Regions from separate parts of the Selenomonas sp. FC4001 genome, predicted to be linked through region 1. Evidence: riboswitches for the same ligand, from Rfam matches in the RefSeq annotation. Region 1 holds a riboswitch; the other holds the start of a gene.
The links. A riboswitch is a leader RNA that binds a small molecule or an ion and turns the genes downstream of it on or off. The one in region 1 is predicted to bind ZMP and ZTP.
Positions count from the first base shown of each region.

Region 1 (7,576 bases):
ACTAATCCGTCAGCCCTGCACAGCTTATCATCATTTCGCTATTAGTATATCAATTTCCTTAGGACATTGTCAATGTATCTAATTTGATTGACAGCAATTCATCAATGAACTTCCGGCGTTTGCACCGGCACTGCCTCCGCATTGCCATAGAACTTCAACGCTGTGGCAATGATGAGATTCAGCACGAAGCAAGCTCCGAAGAAGTACAGGGTGTCGGCATAACTATGGGTGTGCTCCCAGAACCAGGCCACGATGGTTGGCCCCACCACACCGGCCATGCCCCAGGCTGTCAGCACCCGGCCATGGATGGCACTGAGCTCCTTGGTGCCAAAGATATCGGAAAGATAGGCCGGCATGCAGGAAAAGCCACCGCCATAGCAGCTGATAATCAGAAACACCAGCATCTGGAACAGCATGGCATCACGGGTGCCTGCCAATAGCCAGAAGGCTGCTGTTTCCAGCGCAAAGAACACCATATAGGTAAGCCCGCGGCCCAAATAATCCGAAAGTGTTGACCAAAGGATGCGCCCGCCGCCATTTAAGAGACCGATAATGCCCACCATGGAAGCTGCCTGTGCCGCATCCATGCCCGTGACCTGCTGGGCCATGGGGGAAGCCACCGCCAACAGACCAATGCCGCAGGTGATATTCACAAAGAATATCCACCAAAGGGCACCGAACTGCCAGGTCTTAATGGCTTCGGCCGCCGTTGCACCATGCTGGAGCTTCTTGACTACAGAACTTCCTTCCGGCAGTACCGGCGGCTGCAGATACATGGCCGACGCGCCAATCAGCACCATATAGACCGTGCCCAGAATCAGGAAATTTTCCACCAAACCGAAGCGAGCCGTCAAATACTGCATCACCGGCCCAGCAAGCAAAGCCGCAAAGCCAAAGCCCATAATGGCGAGCCCCGTGGCAAAGCCGCGGTGATTGGGGAAATACTTGACCAAAGTCGATACCGGCGTAATGTAGCCCACGCCCAAACCAATACCGCCAATCACACCATAAAAGAGATAGAGCAGCGGCAGGCTGTGCAGATAAAAAGCCAGCGCCGTGCCGAACATTCCTGTGCCGAAGAAGGCCATGGACAAAAGACCGCTTTTCTTAGGGCCATGCTTTTCCACAAACCGTCCCAGAAAACCTGCGGACATGCCCAAGAACAGAATAGCCAAAGAAAAGGTCCAGGTCGTTTCCGACAGGGTAAAGCCCATCTCCGCCATAATGGGACGGGTCAGTACACTCCAAGCATAGACGCTGCCAATGGAAATATGAATCCCCACTGCAGCCAGAGCAATCAGCCAACGATTCCGCATGAAAACCATCCTTTCTGCTGTATAAACAGCAACCGAAAAGAGATTTCCGTCCGGCGGGCAAAACAAAAACCGCCTGGACAAAAATCTCTGCCCAGACGGTCGGCCTATCATAACCATGCAGTGCATGTGGTCATTTCCACTAATCCGTCAGCCCTGCATGGCCTGTTTACTTTTGCAATTAGTATATCAGCATCCATAGGATTATGTCAATGGATTTTCTTCTCTTGTCAAAGCGACTGTATAATTGGGAACTATCAGCAAACAAGTAAGCACTACGTAAAACCATATTTTTTTCATGACATGCCCCTTCTTGCTATTCGACCTACTGGCTTTTAAAACAACGATCTAATAATCGACCCAGCAAAATGCAAAATCTTTCACCCCAGGCCACAACCACCACGATAACGACCGACCCAATTACCAGCATTTGCTCCAGATGCGCAAGCTCCACCTTCTGCTCTGGTGTTAGCTTCAATAACATACTGCCCCATTCCAGTCTCCACAGTCCCATACTGTTCACATAGACAAACAAAAGATACTCCAAGACCAGAATCACTACGAGTTTCTTTAGAACAGACACGGCTTTTCCTCCTTTTCCTCTTTCCCCTTTGACAGACCAAACAGGAAATGAGTCACAAAAGCAGGGATACTGCCATCATAGCCAAGATAAAGCAAATCCCGCACGTATTGTACCATATTTTTCGAACAACTTCCACTATTCGCCCATCAGGGCCGCGCCGCCATCTCCTCCACCACCTGATAGAGATAGCCCAGGGCGGAATGCATTTTTTCCAAGGACAAGTCCACGCCATAGCGCTGTTCAAGCTGGCCTATCCCCTGCTCCATGCCGCTCGCCTGTTTCTTGTCCTGCAAATCGGCAAACGAGAGCTGGCGGATATAGTCCTTGCTGAGATTCTGCATGCCCAGACCTATGAGGCGCACCGGCTGGCGCTTTACCTTTCGCAGCAGCTCGACCGCAATTTTGTAAATCTCATAGCCGTCATCGGTACTTTCGCAGGCCTGGGAACGGGTAATGGACTTCATATCCCCATAGGTAATCTTGAGCGTTACCGTCCGGCCATAAAGTCCCCGCTTCTTGAGCCGCTCATCCACATTGCGGGCCAGAATCAGCAGCACATCCTGCAAAAAGGCGAAATTCCGCTGGTCCTTCTGAAAGGTCATTTCCCGGCTCAATGACTTGGCATCGGCGGCATCATAATGAACCACCGGCCGTTCATCCATGCCTAACGCAGAATTGAGGATAAAGCTGCCGTGTTTTGGCCCCAACATTTCCAGCACCTGTTTTGACTTGGCGATGATGTCTTTGACCTTATAAATGCCATAGCCATTTAATTTCTCTGCCGTGCGCTTGCCAATGCCAAAAATCACGCGGATATCCCGCTCGCTAATCAGCTGGCAATACGACTCCCGGTCAGGAATCACAAAAAAGCCGTCCGGCTTCTTCTCCTCGCTGGCAATCTTCGCCGCCGACTTGGAATAGCCGATACCAACGGAACAGGTCAACCCGGTTTCAGCCTTTACCCGGGCTTTTATCAAGAGGCCCAGTTCCTCGGGACTGTGAAAATTCTTTACGGAACGGGTAACATCCAGATAACCTTCATCACAGGCAATGTATTCGGTGACATCTGCATAGGTTTCCCAGATGTGATGAAGTTCGCCGGATATTCGGCGGTATTTTTCATAGTCGCCATGCATAAAGACCGCCTGCGGGCAAAGCCGGTATGCCTCCTTAATATTCATAGCCGAGTGGACGCCAAACTTTCGGGCAATGTAATTGCAGGTGGAGACAACACCGCGCTCATGGGGCATAGCGCCGATAACAACCGGCCGGTTCTTCAGTTTGGGATTGTCCCGGATTTCGACAGAAGCAAAAAATGCATCCATATCCACATGTATGATGACCCGCTTCATAACGACCTCTTTCTTCGCGTATAACTAACTTACACAAAGTGTAACATGAAAGCGCGATTCAGGCAAGGATAATTACACACTGCAACCGTCTCTTTGCAACAATTTCCCCTGCGTAAGCAAGTGATTATGCTCACAGAAAATTTTGCTTGTCGGCAGGAAATCCCAAAGACAGCAACGAATGGTACGACGTCGATGTGCGCAATGTGAGCACCATCATTCTGAACAAGAATGGAACCAACGAATACTATTGATTCGCTTTCGTAAGGAACAATAAGCAGGCAGAAAAGCGGGGCTATGCATAAGTGAGAAGGCACTTATGCATAGCCCCGCTTAGTTCATGATAAAGGTATCCAGTTCATACGTTGTCAGGGGCGAACGGGGAGTAATTTTTCTGTTTTCCGCTAAACGACCCCCTCGCAAAAGAAAGATGTCCAGTTACCTGCGCCGGGCAGGCCAACGGCGCTGCTTTCAGCGTATTTGCTTAGTTGCTTCCTACAGGGGCCGGCCTTCACTTCGTTCAGGCAGTCGCTCCCTACAGAAAAATCACTCCCCGTCCGCCCCAAACTACAGATTATGCAATCGGCGAGAACTCGTTGCTCCCGTTACAAGAACATCGATGTACTTGCCCCGTGTCACTGCGAAAATGCCAACTTATACGGACATTGCTTAGGGTGGAGGTGGTGATGCTTTTCGCCGTGGAACGACTGTCCGAACACAGTGAGGACTGGCCCACAAACGGCATAAACTAAACACTGATATGAATATACGCGCCGCCGGTCTTGCCCGGCGCAGGTAACTAAAAAGCCCATACATTTACTTGTGGGTCATTCAGTGGAACGGCGAAAAGTATTACCACCTCCGCCCCACTGAGCTGTAACCGATTGCATTAAGCTCGCATGGTCACCGCAGCCGCATGACCCCGTACTGCACTTTGCTGTATCGGCCGCCTGCCCGTTCCGTAAATCCCAGCCGGGCAAATTCGCGGCTCTTGCTGGATTCTTTAAGCACCACGCGATGTCTTGCCACGCGACGGGCTTCGGCGATTGTTTCTAAGGTCAGCTGATTTTTATTGGCCACGGGGCGCAAAGGCGCAATGTTCTTGCTTTCCGCGAAGGGATGGCGGAACATGGGGTCAAAGTAGATGACATCCACGGAGTTGTCCGGCTGGGCTTTGAGGTAATCGTAAGCCTCGGTGCAGACGGTTTTCACCCGGCGCATGGCGGCAATCACTGTGTCCGTATCGTTAGTGTAGTTAGCCAAACCATAACCCACCACCGCTTCAATCAGTGGCTGGGATTCCAGGCCCGTAACACTGCCGCTGTCGCCGACCACAGAACTTGCCACAATGGCATCTGCGCCGAAGCCCAATGTGCAGTCAAGCACATCCATGCCCGGCTTTAAGTCCATGGCTTCGGCCATGCGGTCGCCATCACCGAAGCGCAGGTTTTTCAAGCGCAGATGGGCCATATTGGGATGGAAGAAAAGTTCTGCTTCCGGTGTAACGAGGGTCAGCAGTCCTTTTTTTGCCACCAAGGCAAACTTGGCGTCATAACTCTGGCAAAGTTCTGGTATATTCGTGCGCCCGCGTTCGGCGTAGGGAATATTTAACTTCTCTGCCATTTCCCGGGCCAGTTTTTCACTGGGGCGGTTCCATTTGCGGCCAGTGGTCGCTATGGCTGACAATTTATTTTCGTTCAATATCTATCCATCACTTTCTCAAAAGCCAAAGCCTGTCCGCTTGAACATCTTGGCTAAATCTTCACTGCTGAATTTCAAAATCGTCGGGCGTCCATGTGGGCAGGTATATGGAAAGGCCGTTGTCGAGAGCTCATCGAGCAAAATTTCCATCTGCCGCATATTGAGTTCCTCGCCCGCTTTAATCGCTGCCCGGCAGGCAGTTGTCGCCAGGCACGCCTGGCGGATTTCCTTGGCCGTTGTCTCATGCATATTGCCCAAATCCGTCAGGATTTCCCGAATAATATCCTCGGCTTCTCCCACGGGTACATCGGCAGGCACTTCCATCAGGCGGTAGTCAAAGTCGCCTGCCGCCTCCAAATGGAAGCCCAATTTAGCAAAGAGTTCCTTGTTGTCCTCCACCAAGGCTGCTTCTTTGCGGTCAAAGGTCAAAAGCTGATGCACCAAAAGCTGCTGGGAGGGAATGCCATCGGCCATAGCCGAGAGCTTATCAAAGAGAATGCGCTCATGGGCCGCATGCTGGTCGATAATATATAGCCCTTTCAAATCCTGCGCGATGATATAGGTCAAGTCCACCTGCCCAATGGGAATCATGCGCCCCGTATTTTCCACAGGCCGCTCCGCAGTTGACGGGTCAGCAGTTGACATGTCAATTTTTGACGGGTCATTTGACATGTCAGAATTTGACTTGTCAATATTTTGACCATCTGCCACCTCGTCATGGCGCTCAGTCTGCTGATAATGCACCTGCCGCTCCTGCTGCAGCTTAGCCTGCGCTTCGGCAAAGCTTACCGCAGGCTTCACTGCCGGGCGGCTGACTGCTTCATAAATTGTTTTGGGCTGATAGCTGCCGGAATGCACCGGAGCAGCTGGCGCTGTCGGTTCTGGGGAACTGGCGGGCACAAACTGCATGGGCTCCATCGAGTATTCCACTTTGGGCTTTTCCACGACCGCCGCCACTTCCGTGAGATTGCCGGAGCTTGGACGGATGGCGTCTAAGACTGCCTTATAGACGGACTTAAAGATACGGCTTTCGTCCTCGAACTTCATTTCGCTTTTCTGCGGATGGACATTGACATCAATCGTGCGCTGGGGCACTTCGATTTTGAGCACCGTGAAGGGGAAGCCGCTTTTCGGAATCAGCGAGCGGTAGGCATTGTCAATCGCCTTGGCAATGGCGCGGTTCTGAATGATACGGCCGTTGACGATAAAAGTCTGCCAGGTGCGGGAACTTTTGAGCATCGAGGGCTTGGTGATAAAGCCCGAAATTTTCAGGTCTTCGTCCTCCAGATTAAGGGTCAGCAAAGAATCCGCTACCTGCCCGCCATAAATCGCCTGCACGGTATCAAAGAGATTGCCGTTGCCCGGTGTCACCACCGAGGTCTTATTGTTGTTGATAAACTGAAAGGCGATATCGGGACGGGAGAGCGCCAGCTTGATGATGAAATCGTTGATTTTGCCGCCCTCGGTATGGTTGGTCTTGAGGAATTTCTTGCGGGCGGGCGTATTGAAGAACAAATCCTCCACCTTGATGCTCGTGCCCACATTGCAGCCCATTTCGATGATATCCGGCGCCTTGCCGCCGCTGATTTCCACCTTCGTGCCCAAATCACTGCCCGGCTCACGGGTCAGCATGGTAAAACGGGACACGGAAGCAATCGTCGGCAGGGCCTCACCACGGAAGCCCATGGTGGAAATGCTATTGAGGTCCGAAACCTCCTGAATCTTGCTCGTAGCGTGGCGCAGGATGGCCACGGAGGCATCTTCTTTACTCATGCCCTTGCCGTTATCCGTCACCCGCATAAAGGATGTGCCGCCTGCCATGATTTCGACTTCAATGCGAGTTGCCCCCGCATCCATGGCGTTTTCTATCAGTTCTTTAATTACCGATGCCGGACGTTCCACCACTTCGCCGGCGGCGATTTTGTTGATGGTATTATCGTCAAGCACATGAATTTTCGTCATGCCTGTCCTGCCTCCCTTTTCGCCTGCTCCTGCAGTTTATAGAGTTCATTCATGGCCTCGAGTGGGGTCATGGTCATTACATCGAGTGCGAGCAGCTTGTCGCTCAGGCTGTTCGCAAAGAGCGAGCCCATCATATCCATGGAAGCTGGGGCCTGCTTGGTTTCCTGCTTGACATTTTCTGCTGCGGGCACAGCGGTGGCCGCTTCCGACTCGAGTTCAGCGAGAATATCCTCCGCCCGCTTGGTCACGCTCTTGGGAAGACCTGCGAGCCGCGCCACATGGATACCATAGGACTTATCGGCCGCCCCGGGCACAATGCGCCGCAGGAAGGCCACCTGTGTGCCGCGTTCTTTTACGGCTACGCAGTAATTTTTGACGATATCGTCTTCCAAATCCGTGAGTTCATGGTAATGCGTCGCAAAGAGGGTCTTGGCATGAACCTTCTGCTCGATGTGTTCAATCACGGCGCGGGCAATGCTCATACCGTCAAAGGTGCTCGTGCCACGGCCGATTTCGTCGAGAATGACGAGGCTGTTCTTGGTGGCGTATTTGAGTATCTGCGCCACCTCATTCATCTCCACCATAAAGGTACTCTGGCCGCTGACGAGGTCATCGCTGGCGCCGATACGGGTAAAGATTCTATCCACCGGCGAAATCGTTGCTTCCCG
Region 1 is NZ_KL370793.1:138,144-145,719, forward strand. It holds gene T320_RS10340 (L-lactate MFS transporter) at 102-1,316, opposite strand; ZMP/ZTP riboswitch at 1,399-1,481, opposite strand; gene T320_RS10345 (hypothetical protein) at 1,639-1,896, opposite strand; gene T320_RS15070 (hypothetical protein) at 1,884-2,012, opposite strand; gene dinB (DNA polymerase IV) at 2,043-3,248, opposite strand; gene T320_RS10355 (class I SAM-dependent methyltransferase) at 4,149-4,946, opposite strand; gene mutL (DNA mismatch repair endonuclease MutL) at 4,965-6,908, opposite strand; gene mutS (DNA mismatch repair protein MutS) at 6,905-7,576, opposite strand, start outside.

Region 2 (7,576 bases), on a different contig from region 1:
AGAACCGTCACTCGGGTATCGAGTTCTGTTTTCTTGGCAATGAAATCACCGATTTCCTGTGCATTGCCAGCACCTTCAGCTACAACTACGAGGATATAGCGCTTGCCTTCTGCATAAGCATTCTTCATGTCATCGCAAAGTTTATCCAAATCATAGGGTTCTTCCGGCACGAGAATGTATTCAGCACCACCGGAAATACCGGAAACAAGTGCCAGCCATCCCGAGCTGCGGCCCATTACTTCCATAACGATGACACGACGATGGGCCGAAGCCGTGTCACGTAACTTATTGATGGCATCAATGATGGTGTTGGCTGCCGTATCACAGCCAATGGTGTAGTCAGAACCCCAAACGTCATTGTCGATGGTGCCCGGCAGACCTACGATAGGAATGCCCGTTTCCTGAGACAGCAGAGAAGCACCGCGCAGAGAACCGTCACCGCCGATAACGCAGAGGCCCTGAATACCGCGGTCAACGAGGTGCTGATAGCCGAGCATACGGCCTTCCGGCGTCTTCCAGCGTTTGCAGCGAGCCGTGCCGAGGAACGTGCCACCGCGCTGAATGATATCGCCTACGTCTTTAGATTCCATTTCAAACATATTTTCTTCGAGCAGACCATGATAACCATCACGGATGCCCCAAACTTTTACACCTTCATAGAGCGCCGTGCGCACAACAGCACGGGCTGCCGCATTCATACCGGGGCTGTCGCCGCCGCTGGTCATGACTGCAATGCTTTTTAACATAATCGAAGTTCCCCCTTGAATTATAAGCAATCTGCGGTCATTTTTGCTGGCCGCAGGAAAAAACAAACCTCACTAATCCCTATCATACCATAAAAAGAAGAAATCTAACAGAAATTTTTTCAATGTCGCTTCAAGTTAATGCATTACTGGCGAAAGGGGAATACTTTTTTGTCTTCCGCGCAAATGTCTCGCATGATGTTGCCGTTTTCTTAGTATCTCGCGCCGGTCACCACGGCGCTGCTTTCAGCTTTACTTCCCGCTCTTTCGCTTGTGAGCAGCCTGCGGCAGTGCGCTCCATACAAAAAACAGCCCCCTTCTGCCAAGATACAAAGTTCCCGAAATAAGCCACGATGAAAAATCGTACCTAAAGAGCCACAAGTGCAACGAGGGGCGAGGGGATATGTTTTGCGGGCAGGAGCGACTGCCGTCAGGCTGGCCGGAAGCCGAAAATTTCTGGACACAACGCTGAAAGCCGCGACGTGGTAACCGGAGCATTTAGCTGGAAAGCGCGACTTAGCGAACCGGTCATTTAGCGACGCCCGCAAAACATATCCCCTCGCCCTGACCGCAGTTACTTAATTGAAAATGTCCTTGACAAGGGGATATATTTCGTGTTAAATTCGTTGTAGTTGATGCTGTGCGACTGACGGAAGTGGATAACCACAGGGAGCACAGGGAAGAAAAGCCGACCGTCTGGGTGAAAGCCTGGATTTGTGTCGGCTTTTTACGTTATATGGAGGAGATTTGCAATGACGGAAATGGAACTGAAATACGGCTGTAACCCCAATCAGAAACCGGCCAGAGTTTTCTGCGAAAAAGGTCTGCCCTTTACGGTGCTGAATGGCAAACCGGGGTATATCAACTTGCTTGATGCCTTTAACAGCTGGCAGCTTGTGCGTGAACTCAAAGAAGCCACCGGCCTGCCAGCCGCCGCATCCTTTAAACACGTCAGCCCGGCTGGTGCAGCTGTTGCCGTTCCCCTTTCCGAAGCTTTGCAAAAAGCTTATTTCGTCGAAGGCGTAGAACTCAGCCCTGTGGCTACCGCCTATATTCGCGCCCGCGGTGCTGACCGCATGTCTTCCTATGGCGATTTCGTGGCCCTGTCTGACGAATGCGATGCCCAGACAGCCAGCTTCCTGAAACGCGAAGTTTCCGACGGCATTATTGCCCCCTCCTACTCTGCCGAAGCTCTGGAAATCTTGAAATCCAAGCGCAAAGGCACGTACCTTGTCATTCAAATGGATACGAACTACCAGCCGGAACCTTTGGAACAGAAACAGGTCTTTGGCATTACCTTTGAACAGCAGCGCAATGATATAAAAATTACGCCTGACTGTCTGATGGAAATTCCCACGGTCAACAAGGAACTGCCGGAAAGCGCCAAGCGCGACCTCCTGATTTCTCTGATTACCCTGAAATACACCCAGTCCAATTCCGTCTGCTATGCCAAGGACGGTCAGGCCATCGGCATTGGCGCAGGGCAGCAGTCCCGCGTACATTGCACCCGCCTGGCCGGCAATAAGGCCGATATCTGGTATCTGCGCCAGTGCCCCAAGGTAATGAACCTGCCGTTCAAAGAAGAAGTTCGCCGCCCGGACAGGGACAATGCCATTGATGTATACGTTGGCGAAGAAAGCGAAGACCTCTTAACCGACGGCAACTGGGAACACCTGTTCACCGAAAAACCGGCACCGCTTACCCGAGAGGAAAAGAAAGCATGGCTCGCCACCCAAACAGGAGTAGCCCTTGGCTCGGATGCTTTCTTCCCCTTCGGCGATAATATCGAACGCGCCCGCAAGAGTGGTGTCAGCTACATCGCACAGGCAGGCGGCTCCATTCGTGACGACAATGTTATCGCCACCTGTGACAAGTACAATATGACCATGGCTATGACGCATATTCGCTTGTTCCATCATTAATTTGCTTACCCCGTTCTTACATACATACACACAGCAAAAATCGCTGGCGGCTCATCCGTCAGCGATTTTTGTCTTGTATCCTTATAGCGATATACGGAAAATATCTTCCAATACATCCCGCACGCTCTTATGCTTCGGCCAAAATTGTTCGTTCTTCTTTACTACCTTTAACACACTGTGGTAAATCTCATCTTCCAATGACCCGGACACGATATTTTCCCAGTTGTGCACACTATAGGGCCGTTCCTTGATGGCGTTATCTGGACGGCCTGTGACCTCCAATTCACTTAGGAACTGAATTTGCTTTCTATCTGGCCGCAGGTAATAATGCTCCAAAAAATATTTCTGGGGATAGCTGTACTCCTCATCCGGAGCCACCTTTATCAGCTTAATCCAGATATCCAAAATCTCCTCAGTTTCCGAATAGGGGATTGGCTTCCATTTTACATTCTGATTGTCCAGATAATAGACAAAGCCATTATCCTCAAACAGGTAGATATAGCGCACCTTTTTATCCGACTGCTGGTCTGTGTCCTGACCTTTTTCCTGACGCTTGCGTTCCATTGCCCTGCCTAAAGCGCCCTTTTCTGAACTGCTGTTATCCTGTTTGCTAATCGAATCATTTCCACGGCTAGTGTCGGTCTTTATTTCACTGCTGGTTGTTTCTTTCATATCTGCACTAATTCCCTCTACAGCCTGAACAGTCATAGGCATCCACAAACCTATGACGGCCATCCCCACAACCGCGACTCTTTTCCACATATCCATTTTTCCACCTCTATTCACTGACACCTAATCATGTTTCTAGTATTCTCCATCCATGTCAAATATCCTTTTTACCTGTACGCAAAAGAAAACGGCACAGTAAAATGCGAAATCATTTTATCGTGCCGTTTCGGTTACTCGTTTTTTCTGCTTTATACTATGGGATTTTTTGTCGGTGTACCGGCCTTGCGCGGATAGGCCTTCGGGGTAGGCATGGTCTTATTGATGATGATAACCGCCCGCTTGTCATCAAGCTCCGGCAGCTTTACCGGACGGATTTCCGTCTTACTTCCGCCCATGACCTTGATAGCCTTGGCAGCTTCTTCTGCCTCATCATGATACTGCATACCCTTGAGGGCGATGAAGTGACCGCCTTTTTTGACAAAGGGCAGGCAGTATTCGCAGAGAATGGGGAGTCTTGCTACCGCTCTGGACACCGCGATATCGAAGGACTCACGGTACTTCTTATTGCGGGCACCTTCTTCAGCGCGGGCATGGACGCATTCGACATCCTTTAGGCCCAGTTCCTCGACCACCGTCTGCAAAAACTTGATGCGCTTGTTGAGGGAATCCATCAGGGTCAGCTTGATTTCCGGGCAGAAAATCTTTAACGGCAGGCCGGGAAAGCCTGCGCCCGTGCCCACATCAATAACAGTGGTACCATCCTTAAAGAGTTTTTCATCATAGGCCGTAATACTGTCAATCATATGCTTGATGGCGACTTCCTTGGGTTCAGTGATGGCGGTGAGGTTAATCTTTTCATTCCACTCCACCAGCAATTCAAAGTAGCGGTTGTACTGCTCCATCTGCGTATCGTTAAGGCTTATGCCGTATTCGGCGGCCGCTTTTGTTAGTTCTTCCTTAAACATCGGCTTTGCCCTCCCCTGCTTTGATGCGCTGCTGTTGTTCGAGCCAGATAAGCAGCACGGAAATATCTGCCGGCGATACGCCGCTGATGCGGCTGGCCTGACCTACGGAGCGGGGACGGATAGCCTTTAACTTTTCCCGGCCCTCATCACGCAGACTCGGTACATCATCGTAGTTGAGATTTTCCGGCAGAAGTTTTTCCTCGAGCTTTTCCATGCGTTCGACCTGTTCCAGCTGTTTTTTGATATATCCTTCGTAGGTGATGGTGATTTCCACCTGCTGTTTGACTTCCTTATTGAGTTCCGGCAGTTCAAAGAGCTCTGCCAGCTTGTCATAGTCCAAATCCGGACGGCGCAGGAGGTCGTAGAAGCTCGTTGCATTGCGCACCGGTTCAATACCTGCCGCCGTAAGTTTTTCCGTGATTTCCTTGGTTGGGTTAATACTGTTCTTGCGCAGATAGTCCAATGCTTCATTGATGGCGTTCTGCTTTTCGGTATATCTTGCCCAGCGGTCATCTTTGACCAGACCAACACGGCGGCCGAGTGGCGTCAACCGCTGGTCGGCGTTGTCCTGCCGCAGCAGCAGGCGGTATTCGGCACGGCTCGTCATAATGCGGTACGGCTCATTGGTTCCCTTCGTCACCAAATCATCAATGAGCACGCCGATATAGGCTTCACTGCGCTTTAATACCAACGGTTCTTCATTTTTTATCAGCATAGCCGCATTGATACCGGCGATAATGCCCTGTGCCGCCGCTTCTTCATAACCGGAGGTGCCATTTGCCTGTCCGGCCGAGAAAAAGCCGTGGATGTTCTTGAATTCCAAGGTCGGTTTTAACTGGGTGGGGTCAATGCAGTCATACTCAATGGCATAACCCGCGCGCATGACCTTGGCCTGTTCCAGCCCCGGAATGGTGCGCAGGAAGTCAAGCTGTACATCCATGGGCATCGAAGTGGACATGCCCTGCACATAGACTTCATTGGTATGGCGGCCTTCCGGCTCCAAGAACAGCTGATGGCGTTCCTTGTCCGGGAAGCGCAGAATTTTCGTTTCGATTGACGGGCAGTAACGGGGGCCGATACCTTCGATAATGCCGTTGGCCATCGGGGCGCGTTCCATATTGTCCCGCAGAATCTTATGGGTTTCTTCATTGGTATAGGTCAGGTAACAGGGAATCTGTTCGCGGGTCACTTCATCACTCATAAAGGAAAAGTTGCGGCATTCCTCATCACCGGGCTGAATTTCCATCTTGCTGTAATCGAGGGTGCGTGCATCTACGCGGGCGGGCGTACCGGTCTTAAAGCGCATCAGCTTTACGCCAACTTCTTTAAGCGAATCGGAAAACTTCACCGCCGCCCTTTGACCTGCGGGGCCGCCCTCGTAGGTGTGCTCGCCGATGATAATACGGCCCTTGAGATAAGTTCCCGTAGCCATAACAACAGCCTTGGCCTGATAGATTTCACCGGTTTCTGACTGCACACCGGTAACTTTGCCATCTTCGACCAACAGTTTGTCAATCAACAGCTGTTTGACATCCAGATTTTCCGTCTGTTCGCAGGTTTCCTTCATGGTGAACTGATAGAGTTTTTTATCCGCCTGCGCGCGCAGGGCATGAACAGCGGGGCCTTTGCCCGTGTTGAGCATGCGGAACTGAATGCAGGTCTTATCGGCATTTACGCCCATTTCCCCGCCCAAAGCGTCGAGTTCCCGCACGAGATGGCCCTTAGCCGGGCCGCCTACGGACGGATTGCAGGGCATCATGGCAATATTATCCATTGAAAGTGTTGTCAGCAGCGTGTTACAGCCAATGCGGGCGGCCGCCAGTGCCGCCTCTACGCCGGCATGACCTGCACCCACTACGATTACATCATAAGAACTGGCAACAAATACGTTTTTACTTTCCATTTTCCTTACCTTCTTATTTACCAATACAGAACTTCGAGAAAATCTCATCAATAATATCTTCGCCCACCGTATCGCCGGTGATTTCGCCTAATTTTTCCCAGGCAGAGCGCAAATCAATGGAGATAAAATCCAGCCCCATGCCTGCTTCAATCGTCTGCAGGGCCGCGGCTAGATGATTGTCAGCAGTGCGCAGGAGATTTGCCTGCCGCTCGTCGCTGACAAAACTGCCCTCGTCTGCTATCACTTCGCCGCCGTATACCTTCTGCTGAATGGCCTGCGTCAGCGCATCCAAACCATGATTTTCCTTGGTGGAGATTTCGATAACGGACACATTGGCTTTGGCAGAAAGTTCTTCTGCCGTTACCATGGACTGCAAATCGCTCTTGTTCAAGAGAACGATCGCCTCCTGCGCTTGCAGCAGTTCCAGTATTTCTTCATCCTCTGCATCCAACGGGCGGGAACCGTCAAACAGTGCGAGTACCAAAGCGGCATCGTTAATCATTTGCCGGGCCTTTTCCACGCCAATCCGTTCCACGACATCTTCCGTAGCCCGGATGCCTGCCGTGTCGATAATGCGCAGGGGCACACCGCCCACATTGGCGTATTCTTCGATGGAATCGCGGGTAGTACCGGGAATATCGGTAACAATCGCGCGTTCTTCCTGCAATAAGGCATTTAAGAGACTTGACTTGCCGACATTGGGCTTGCCCACGATAGCCGTCATGAGGCCATCCCGCAGAATACGGCCTGTACCGGCAGTTTTTAAGAGCTTGGCAATATAGTTGCGGATTTCAACCACTTTTTCAGCTACTTTTTCCGTCACCACATCATCCACTTCGTCCTCCGGAAAATCAATAGCTGCTTCTAAGTGGGCAATCTGCCCCAGAATCTCCTGACGGAAGTTCTTTATCTGCTGGGAGAACTGACCGCTTAAATGGCCAGCTGCCATTTTCAAGGAACGGTCTGTTTTGGCCGTGATGATATCCATAACGGCCTGCGCCTGAGATAAGTCCAGACGGCCATTGAGGAACGCCCGCTTGGTGAACTCGCCCCCCTCAGCCGGTCTTGCCCCATGGCTATAGGTCAAAGCCAAAGTCTTACGCAGCGGCATTACACCACCATGGCACTGAAACTCCACCACATCTTCCCGTGTATAGGAATGCGGGCCTTTCATAATCAGCACCATAGCTTCATCAATAGTCCGCTCGTCTTCATCCACTATCCTGCCATAGACAGCTCTATGACTCGCATAAGAATCCAATGAGTTGCCGCTGGCGGGCCGAAACATCTTGCCGGCAATCTCCAGCGCCTGTTCCCCGCTCAAGCGGATAATGCCAATGCCGCCCTCTCCCTGGGCAGTGGCAATCGCACTAA
Region 2 is NZ_JNJF01000011.1:99,276-106,851, reverse strand. It holds gene pfkA (6-phosphofructokinase) at 1-746, opposite strand, end outside; ZMP/ZTP riboswitch at 1,376-1,452, shown strand; gene T320_RS05595 (phosphoribosylaminoimidazolecarboxamide formyltransferase) at 1,496-2,665, shown strand; gene T320_RS05590 (hypothetical protein) at 2,747-3,427, opposite strand; gene rsmG (16S rRNA (guanine(527)-N(7))-methyltransferase RsmG) at 3,583-4,299, opposite strand; gene mnmG (tRNA uridine-5-carboxymethylaminomethyl(34) synthesis enzyme MnmG) at 4,292-6,202, opposite strand; gene mnmE (tRNA uridine-5-carboxymethylaminomethyl(34) synthesis GTPase MnmE) at 6,216-7,576, opposite strand, start outside.
Region 2: another riboswitch for ZMP and ZTP. It lies ahead of T320_RS05595 (phosphoribosylaminoimidazolecarboxamide formyltransferase); the one in region 1 lies ahead of T320_RS10340 (L-lactate MFS transporter).